DNA from 2 places in the Thalassotalea euphylliae genome. Region 2 is predicted to be linked to the other one. Evidence: predicted binding sites of a transcription regulator. Region 2 holds the regulator's gene; the other holds the start of a gene.
What was found. Region 2 encodes sigma-54, which starts transcription at its own class of promoters, with help from an activator protein. Its sites were predicted from a motif close to GTTGGCACGNNNNTNGNNT; they were not measured.

Region 1: DXX94_RS12820 (PEP-CTERM sorting domain-containing protein) is a predicted target of sigma-54. The motif match lies at 1,980-1,998, and genes of this name have one in related genera.

Annotation. Positions count from the first base shown of each region.
Region 1 is NZ_QUOT01000001.1:2,899,056-2,903,558, forward strand. It holds gene argH (argininosuccinate lyase) at 1-435, shown strand, start outside; gene argA (amino-acid N-acetyltransferase) at 478-1,854, shown strand; gene DXX94_RS12820 (PEP-CTERM sorting domain-containing protein) at 2,210-2,998, shown strand; gene DXX94_RS12825 (sugar phosphorylase) at 3,172-4,503, opposite strand, start outside.
Region 2 is NZ_QUOT01000001.1:1,759,773-1,764,275, forward strand. It holds gene ptsN (PTS IIA-like nitrogen regulatory protein PtsN) at 1-317, opposite strand, end outside; gene hpf (ribosome hibernation promoting factor) at 321-608, opposite strand; gene DXX94_RS07920 (RNA polymerase factor sigma-54) at 636-2,144, opposite strand; gene lptB (LPS export ABC transporter ATP-binding protein) at 2,206-2,940, opposite strand; gene lptA (lipopolysaccharide transport periplasmic protein LptA) at 2,944-3,453, opposite strand; gene lptC (LPS export ABC transporter periplasmic protein LptC) at 3,419-3,985, opposite strand; gene kdsC (3-deoxy-manno-octulosonate-8-phosphatase KdsC) at 3,982-4,503, opposite strand, start outside.

The DNA of each region.
Region 1 (4,503 bases), 1.1 Mb from region 2:
GACAAGATTCATCAACAAGTTGCTTACTGGGCAGATAAAGGTGAGATCTTAAGTCGTACTCGCGAAAATATTATTCACGATATTCAAAACTTTGTTGTCGCCGAAGTGGAAGGGCAAGTAGTGGGCTGTGCGTCGCTGTATATTTATGAGCCGGGGCTAGCTGAAATTCGCAGTATCGTGGTTGATGATAGCTGGCATGGTCAAGGGCAGGGGCAGGCATTGACACAATACTTGCTGGAATTTGCCCATATGATGGAGCTCGAAACCATTATTGTGCTGACTTACATTCCTGATTACTTCGCTAAGTTAGGTTTTAGCACCATTGATAAGTCGACACTGGCGGACTACATCATTGAAGATAGCGAGCTAAGCCCGAATCGTCATCCAGAAGATGAGATTGCCATGGCTTATCAAGTGTGCCGCGTAGCGAGCTAGCTCACGTTTGTTATCGATTAAATTGTAGAGGAAAAGTCTTTAGTGCCAGCTTCACACGCGCGTCAGCAATTAAGTCAGAACGCTAATACTGAAAAGAGCGAAAAAAACCAAGACTACGTAAAGTGGTTTAGAAACGCTGCTCCCTACATTAACGCCCATCGCGGTAAAACTGTGGTGTTAATGTTTGGTGGTGAGGCGGTGCTGCACCCAAACTTTGCCAATATTATTCATGATATTGCCTTACTGCGAAGCCTTGGCGTAAAGCTAGTGATTGTCCACGGTGCGCGCCCGCAAATCGCAGAGCGTGCCGATTTACTCGGTGTCGATCAGCAGTTTGAACGGCATCTACGTATTACCGACCCGAAAACGCTGATGGCGGTCAAAGATGCTACAGGTTCACTGCGCGTTCATATTGAAGCCCTACTAACCACAGGATTAGCAAACTCGCCAATGCATGGCGCGCAAATTCGCGTTAGTACTGGTAACTTTGTGATTGCTCGCCCGATTGGTGTCAAAGAGGGGGTGGATTATCAGCACACGGGGCTTGTGCGCCGTATTGATACCGAAGCCATTAATCGCCAATTAGACTATGGCTCAATTGTCTTGCTTTCACCTGTTGGTTATTCCACCACAGGTGAAGTGTTTAACTTGGCGCTGGAAGATGTTGCTACACAAACGGCGATTTCATTAGGGGCGGATAAGCTGATTACTTTTACCGAAGATGATGGCTTACTGGATACTGATGGTTCGCTGATTCGTAGTTGTAGTGTCGGTAAAGTCAAAGAGTTATTGGATGCTTATGGTAAGCAAGAAGTGGATCATGTGCGCCAGTTATTGCTACGTGCCATCATTCAAAGTGGTGAAAACGGCGTAGAACGTTGTCACTGTGTGTCGTATCAAAGTGATACTGCGCTGCTGCAAGAGCTGTTTACCCGTGATGGCGCAGGCACCTTGATTGCCAAAGATCATAAAGAGCATATTGCTACCGCCTCAATTGATGATGTTGGCGGTATTTTAGAGCTAATTCAGCCACTTGAAGAAGAGGGCGTACTCGTACGCCGCTCGCGCAAGCTACTAGAAACAGAAATTGATCGCTTTATCGTCTTGAAAAAAGAAGAAGTGATTATTGCCTGTGCCGCGCTATATCCCTACCCAGAAGCTAAAGCGGGTGAATTAGCCTGTGTGGTCATTCACCCAGATTACCGCAAAGGTAATAGAGGCGAGCGACTGATCGCTGCTGTTGAGGCCTTTGCCAAGCGTCAAAAACTAGAGCAGTTGTTTGTACTTACTACTGTAAGTGGTCATTGGTTTAGAGAGCAGGGGTTTATTGAAACCAGTATTGATGAATTACCGGAAGAGAAAAAGCAGATGTACAACTACCAACGTAAGTCTAAGGTGTTGGTAAAAGGCATTGCGTAACACGTTCCCTTAGCGCGTTTATACTTTGCCCAAGTGAGACTTTCGGTAAAGTAAGTAAACTTAACGTGGTGACAATTTAATAGGGCTGCTTTGCGCAGCCTTTTTCATTTCTAAATGCATACCTTTTAGGCACTATATTTGCTATACAAGCGATGTTGCTTTTCAGCGTCAATTCTAATTAAAAGTGCTAACTAAAAGCAGCGATAAGTGTCATTAAGTGCGAACAAAGATAGTGGTATTGTGCGTTGTGGTCTATGACAGCCCCTCATAAATTTACTGTACCCATGATTCTGCGCTTAATTGAGCTTCTTATAACGATGGAAAATTTAATAAGCAGTTAAGGTAGGATTTCCTTATGAATAAATTTACTAAGTTAGCGCTTCCCCTTGTTTTTTCTACAATTGTGACAACGGCAAATGCTGGACTTATCTCTGGAACACATGAGTTTAAAAACGATTTTGGTCAAGCTCAACAAGTTGAGCTACAAGACTTAGAGTGGTTATCACTTGATAGCACCTTTGGTATTGCGCGTTTGGATATTGAAAACCAATCGTGGACTGATAACAACGGTGCTATTTGGCAAGCTGATGACTGGCGTTTTGCAACGCGTCAAGAAACCAACACTCTATTGAATTCACTGTCAGGTGGATTAGTCGATGGGTACAGTGTGAGCAACTTCTATGGCGCCACTTGGTTTGCTGAAAATTTTGGTACTAAATCAATATTCAGTAATAACTTTAATGATGCACAAATAGCCTGGTTTAACTATGGTGCAACGAACGCCTGTAGTGATGATTCTGCTCGCACGTGTCAAGGGCAGATCAGAGCCTATGCTGATGCCAAAGATCCCTCTAGCACAGTAGGTCTTCCAGCCAGCCAAAACATTCTAACGGGCAATATTTTTAGCTCTATTTTTGACCCGCTAAACCACGCTGGTGTTGGCTATATCGCTGAAAATGATGGCGCTGAATTTGGTCTTAGAAGCAGTGCAACAACAAGTATAATTAGTGAAAGACATTTCGCTGTTGCCAACTTACTCGTTAGAAATGCACCTGTCGATGTACCTGAGCCTGCCCCGATAGGTCTATTAGCGAGTGCATTAATAGGATTAGGAATTATGCGTAAACGAAGCGTTCAAAAATAACTTTCTAATGCTAGTTTTATAATTGATGTAAGCCGAATAGAGCAATCTATTCGGCTTTTTTAATGTCAAAATTCTTAGTGATTCAATTATATTGGATAAGGAATAGCAGGTAGATTTGGCGTCGCTAATGACCACAAAAACTACCAATATAAACGGCTACAGATACTGGTTATCTAGTCTCCGCGATTGCTTATCCATACTGTTTGATAAGGCGCTAACTCTATCGCTTGAGTGAGATCATCAAAATTTTGCCCTGAAATTAAGTCCACCCAATGTTCAGTAATAATCAAGTTCAGTTCTGAAATAGGTAATTCTTGTGTCTGATCGGTCACATTGGTTATGCAGAAGATGCTTTGTCGACGATCTTGGCTTTGACGCCAAAAACCAAATAAGTTGAGCCCTAAATGCAGCGTAAACTGCGTCGCATTAGGATGAAACGCCTTTTGTGCGGTGCGAATATCAATTAGCGTCAGCATTTGTTTTAGTACATTGGCATGCGGATTTGTTTCATCGGCGAGTTGTTGTTCTAACGCCTCATAATTCCAACGGTGGCGATTAATGGCGCGATTATGATGGGTGTTCTTTAGTTTCTCATAATCGTTGCGCGTGCCAAGTAAACTGTGAATATAAATACCTGGAATACCTTCTAAACCAAGCATAATTATATGCGCACAAATAAAGCGCTGCATGCCCCACTTATCAGGGCCATTAACTGTGCCTTGCAGAGCGTCAAACAAAGAAATATTCATCTCATAGGCTTTCTGTTCGCCCGATTCACTGGTGCGCCATGAAATGGCACCACCAAAGTTCTTCATAGTATTGATCAGCAATGATATTTCTTGATCGCTCAATAAGCCTTCCGCGGGTCTTAAGCCGATGCCGTCGTGTGAAGCGATAAAGTTGAAGTAAGTAGTGCCATCTTGCGCGGGTGGCATACTCATTAACCAACGCTTTAAGTACAAGCAGTTGCCTGTGATCAGGGTATTAATCAAGAGTGGTGGCAATGAGAAATTGTAGATGCAGTGGGCTTCGTTAGCATTGCCAAAATAGGTCAGATTTTGGGTATTTGGGATGTTGGTTTCGGTAATAATTACCGCATCGGGTTGCGCATGCTCGATTAGCGTACGCAGTAAACGCACGACCTCATGGGTTTGCGGTAAATTAATCGAAGGTGTGCCTGCAATTTTCCATAAAAAGGCAACGGCATCCATACGAAATATACGTACACCATTGTCTAAATACAGGCGAATAATTTTAACGAATTGGCTAAGAACTTCAGGATTGCGAAAATCTAAATCCACTTGATCGTGACTAAAGGTACACCAAACATATTGTTCACCTTTGGCAGTTTCCGTTTTGCGTAACAATTGGGAAGTACGCGGGCGAACTACCTGACTTAGCTCGTCATGCGGAGAAGCAGTAAAGAAGTAATCATGACCTTGTCCTTCACCTTTGACAAAGTTGTCAAACCACAAACTGCGTGACGAACAATGGTTAATTACCAA
Region 2 (4,503 bases):
GGCACAAATAACGCCACGAAGATATCAACAGCGCGGTTATCAATCGCATCAAACGCCACTGGCTGTTCAGTGGTCATCAGTACTGCCACAACTTGATTCGTGCCAGTAAGGCGACCGTGTGGTATTGCAATACCATTGCCAATGCCTGTGCTGCCCATTTTTTCACGAGCCAGCAAACTTTGCAGCAATTCAAATGTTGAGTGTTCAGGGATGTGACTAGTTGCAATACTGCAAATTTGCTCGAGGATTTTCTTTTTGCTTGACAGTGGGACTGCACAGGATGTGCAGTCCTCGGTTAGTATATCTTGCAGCTTCATAGTTTAATGCTGAGTAATTTTTCCTTTGTATTTAAGGATTTGGCGGTCAAGTTTATCAATGAGCGAGTCAATTGATGCGTACATGTCTTGATTTTGTGCTGAGGCGTGAACCTCTGTGCCGTTGAGGTGAACTGTCGCCTCGGCTTTTTGGTTTAATTTTTCTACGGTAAGAACGACGTATACATTGTTGATGTGATCGAAATGTCGCTCCAGCTTTGCAAACTTAGTGTTAACGAAATCGCGTAATGAATCTGTCACTTCTACGTGGTGGCCTGATAAATTAATTTGCATAAGCTTTATTCCTCATTGCTTGAATACTTAAAGTAGACTTTTTCTTTGATTTGACGGTGGAATAGATAAGGACTCTCGGTACTTAGCTATTGTCCGTCGCGCAACATTAATCCCTTGCTCTGCTAATAGTTCCGCCATTTTGCTATCACTTAATGGTTTCGATGGAGTTTCTGCTGAGACAAGCTTTTTAATTAATGCTCTGATAGCAGTAGATGAACATTCCCCTCCATTTTCCGTACTAACATGACTAGAAAAGAAGTATTTTAATTCGAAAATACCTCTAGGCGTGTGCATGAATTTTTGCGTGGTTACACGCGATATGGTTGACTCATGCATATCAACCGCTTCTGCGATGTCGTTTAACACCATCGGGCGCATCGCTTCTGGCCCGTATTCGAAAAAGCCTTGCTGACGCTGAACAATACAGTTTGACACTTTTAGTAGCGTTTCGTTGCGGCTTTCTAAACTTTTAATAAACCATTTGGCTTCTTGCAGGTTTGAACGGATAAACTGATTATCGTCCGATGACTTCATACTTTTGGTCATCGCTGCGTATTGCTGGTTAATTGATAATCTTGGTGCTGTACTTGGATTAAGCTCAACCACCCAGCGACCATTTTTCTTTTCCACAGAAACATCTGGGATAACGTACTGATCATCACCTTGCACTACCGCATCACCAGGTCTTGGGTTTAACGACTGGATCAGGCGCAGTGCCTCGCGCAGCTGGTCTTCCTTGAGCTTGGTTTTTCGCATTATTTGACGATAGTCACGATTACCCAATAAATCAATGTGCTCGCTAATGATCAGCTTACTTTCTGCTAAATACGGTGTGTCGTTATCGAACTGATTCAATTGAATCAATAAACATTCAGGAATAGAGCGCGCTGCGACCCCAATAGGATCGAACATATTAATACGCTTTAATACCGCTTCAACTTCATCAAGTTCAACTTCTTCAAGACCTAGACTTTCCAAAATATCTTCGGCAGAAACGGTTAGGTAACCAGCATCGTCAACGGCATCGATAATTGCCATAGCAATGGCTTCATCGGTTTCACTAAAGGGTGTTAGCTCCATTTGCCAGTGCAAGTGGTCTTGAATAGAATCGGTGGTTTCACCTTGATAAACGTAGTCATCACTGCCTGCAGTGCCAATGCCTGAGCTACTTACACCTGCACTAAATGACTCATCCCAAGTGGTATCAATACTCAACTCTTCTGGAATGTCATTTTTTTCCATCGCCTCAGTAGTGCTGACCTCATCAGCGGTAGGCATAGCATCTTCAGAACCATCTGTTGTCACCTGCTCGGTCGTTGCCGTAGCAGAATAAGCATCGTCTATAGACTCGCTGTCATTACTTTCCGATGAGGCACTCGCCGACTCATCCACTTCAAGCAGTGGATTGCTCTCCAGCGCTTCTTGAATCTCTTGTTGAAGGTCTAATGTTGATAATTGTAGTAACTTGATAGCCTGCTGAAGTTGCGGCGTCATCGTAAGTTGCTGACCAATTTTTAACTGCAATGATGGACGCATTTAAGTCTAACGGTTTCCTTTTGTTGTATTCTTTTATTCAAGTAAAACGCTAATGATTTAACTATAGCGTGAATTGCTCACCTAGGTATACATCTCTTACTTGCTGATTCGCCAAAATTTGTTCTGAATCACCTTCAGCGATTAATTCTCCGTGACTAACGATATATGCATGCTCACACACATCAAGTGTTTCGCGGACATTGTGGTCAGTGATCAAAACGCCAATGCCACGCTGCTTTAAATGCAAAATAATCTTTTTAATATCACCAACTGAAATTGGGTCTACACCAGCAAAAGGTTCATCTAGCAAAATAAACAATGGGTCGGCCGCTAGCGCTCTGGCGATCTCGACACGACGACGTTCACCACCCGATAAACTCATGCCCGTATTATCTCTTATATGGCCGATATTGAATTCTTCAATAAGCAATTCAAGTTTTTCTTCACGCTCAACTTCCGTTAAGTCTTTGCGTGTTTGCAAGATCGCCATGATGTTTTGATAAACCGTCAGTTTGCGAAAAATAGACGCTTCTTGCGGCAAATAGCCAATACCGCGACGCGCGCGCTCATGCATAGGCAACAAAGTTAAATCATCTGCCCCTAAAGTGATTTCACCGCTATCGTTCGGCACTAAGCCAACAATCATATAAAACGACGTGGTTTTACCCGCACCATTAGGGCCAAGTAAACCCACAATTTGTCCAGTACTGACCGACAAGCTGACATTTTTAACAACCTGTCGACCTTTATAAGCTTTTGCTAAGCCAGACGCGGTAAGTGTTACTTCTTGTGTCATCGGCTATTTATCACTTTTTGCTTTAGGTTTTAAAATAGTGGTTACCGACTGGTTACTGCCACCTTCGGCTTCCAATTGCTCGGTTAGCGTGTTGTACACGATTTTTTCACCACTAACCTCACTACCTGCTTGCGTCAGCAATGCATTGCCCGAGATGGTGATAGTGAAAGTTAAAGGCTCATATTTAATTTCGTTGGCTTGCAAACGAATCTTACTGCCATCTTCAAGCAGTTGTTCAAATGTTGCAGGTTGCCCTTTAGCCACATAGGTTTGTACGTCTTGATCTTTTTGACTAAAAACTTGCACGAGGTCAGCTTTAATTTTCAATGAACCTTGTGAAATCACTACATCATCTAAGTAGCTGGCAATTTTGTTCTTTAAGTCACCTGCTTGACGCCCTGCCGAGATATGAATTTCTTGCTCAAGGTCAATTTTTGCAGCAAGTGCCGGAGTGCTGATCACACTCGCGAGCGCTAGGCTAGCTAGCAGCTTTTTTATAAATAGTTTGTACATGCTCGGTCAATGTCATTTGTTTAGTGTTTAAGTCTATAATCAGCCCAGAACCATACATAGTAAAGTCTTTTCCCTGAATCAATATGGTTTGATCAGAGCTAATAATATTGGTGTTCAAATCCAGTTCTAAGTATTTACAGTGAATTTCCTTAATCAAACTGTCTGGCTCTGTCGCCATTAATGTCACACGGTTTTTTAATACCACGCGATTATTGTTATAAAGCGTGCCTTCAAGTGCTTCGAGTTGCCATGGTGCCGAATCATTTTTTGGATACACAGTATATTTAGGCTGTTCAAAGTGAGTAAATGCTAACTCAGCATAGTGTTCCATGCGCTCGGCAATAACATGGTGCGATAATTGGCCGCTCTCGCTGTAGATATCACTATTAAGCGCTTCTGCAATAAAGTCAGGGACAAGCTCGGCTTCAACAATGTCAGCGTCTTGCTGCTGTGCTTGACGCCATTGCACAACGCCATAGGCCATAAGGCTAAACAAGAAAGCGATTAGCGCTAGGCCATAAAGTCGATTCATACACTCGCGCCTTTAGCGTCTACCAATGTGTCTTGGCTATGCATAATAAGATCACAAAGTTCGCGCACAGCGCCAAAGCCACCTAGCGTAAAAGTGCGATAATCTGCTTTGTTAATGACAGCTGGGTGTGCATCATTAACCGCAACTCCCAAGGCAGCATACTCAATGCAAGGTAAGTCGGCCATGTCGTCACCGATATACGCCACTTGCTCAGCCGTAATCGACAGTTCGCTCATTAGCGCTTTCATTTCGGGTAACTTGTCTTCTTTGCCCTGAATGATATGTTCAACGTTTAGCGCTTTCATGCGATCGTTAACTATTCGCGAATTTCGGCCAGTAATAATGGCGACCGTTACACCCGAGGCAATCAACGCCTTGATACCATAACCATCTTTGGTATGAAACGCTTTGAGCTCTTCACCTTGGTTACCTAGGTAAATACGCCCATCAGAAAATACGCCATCAACGTCACATACCAATAGCTTAATGTTGCTGGCAGTGGCAATAACTTGCTTGGC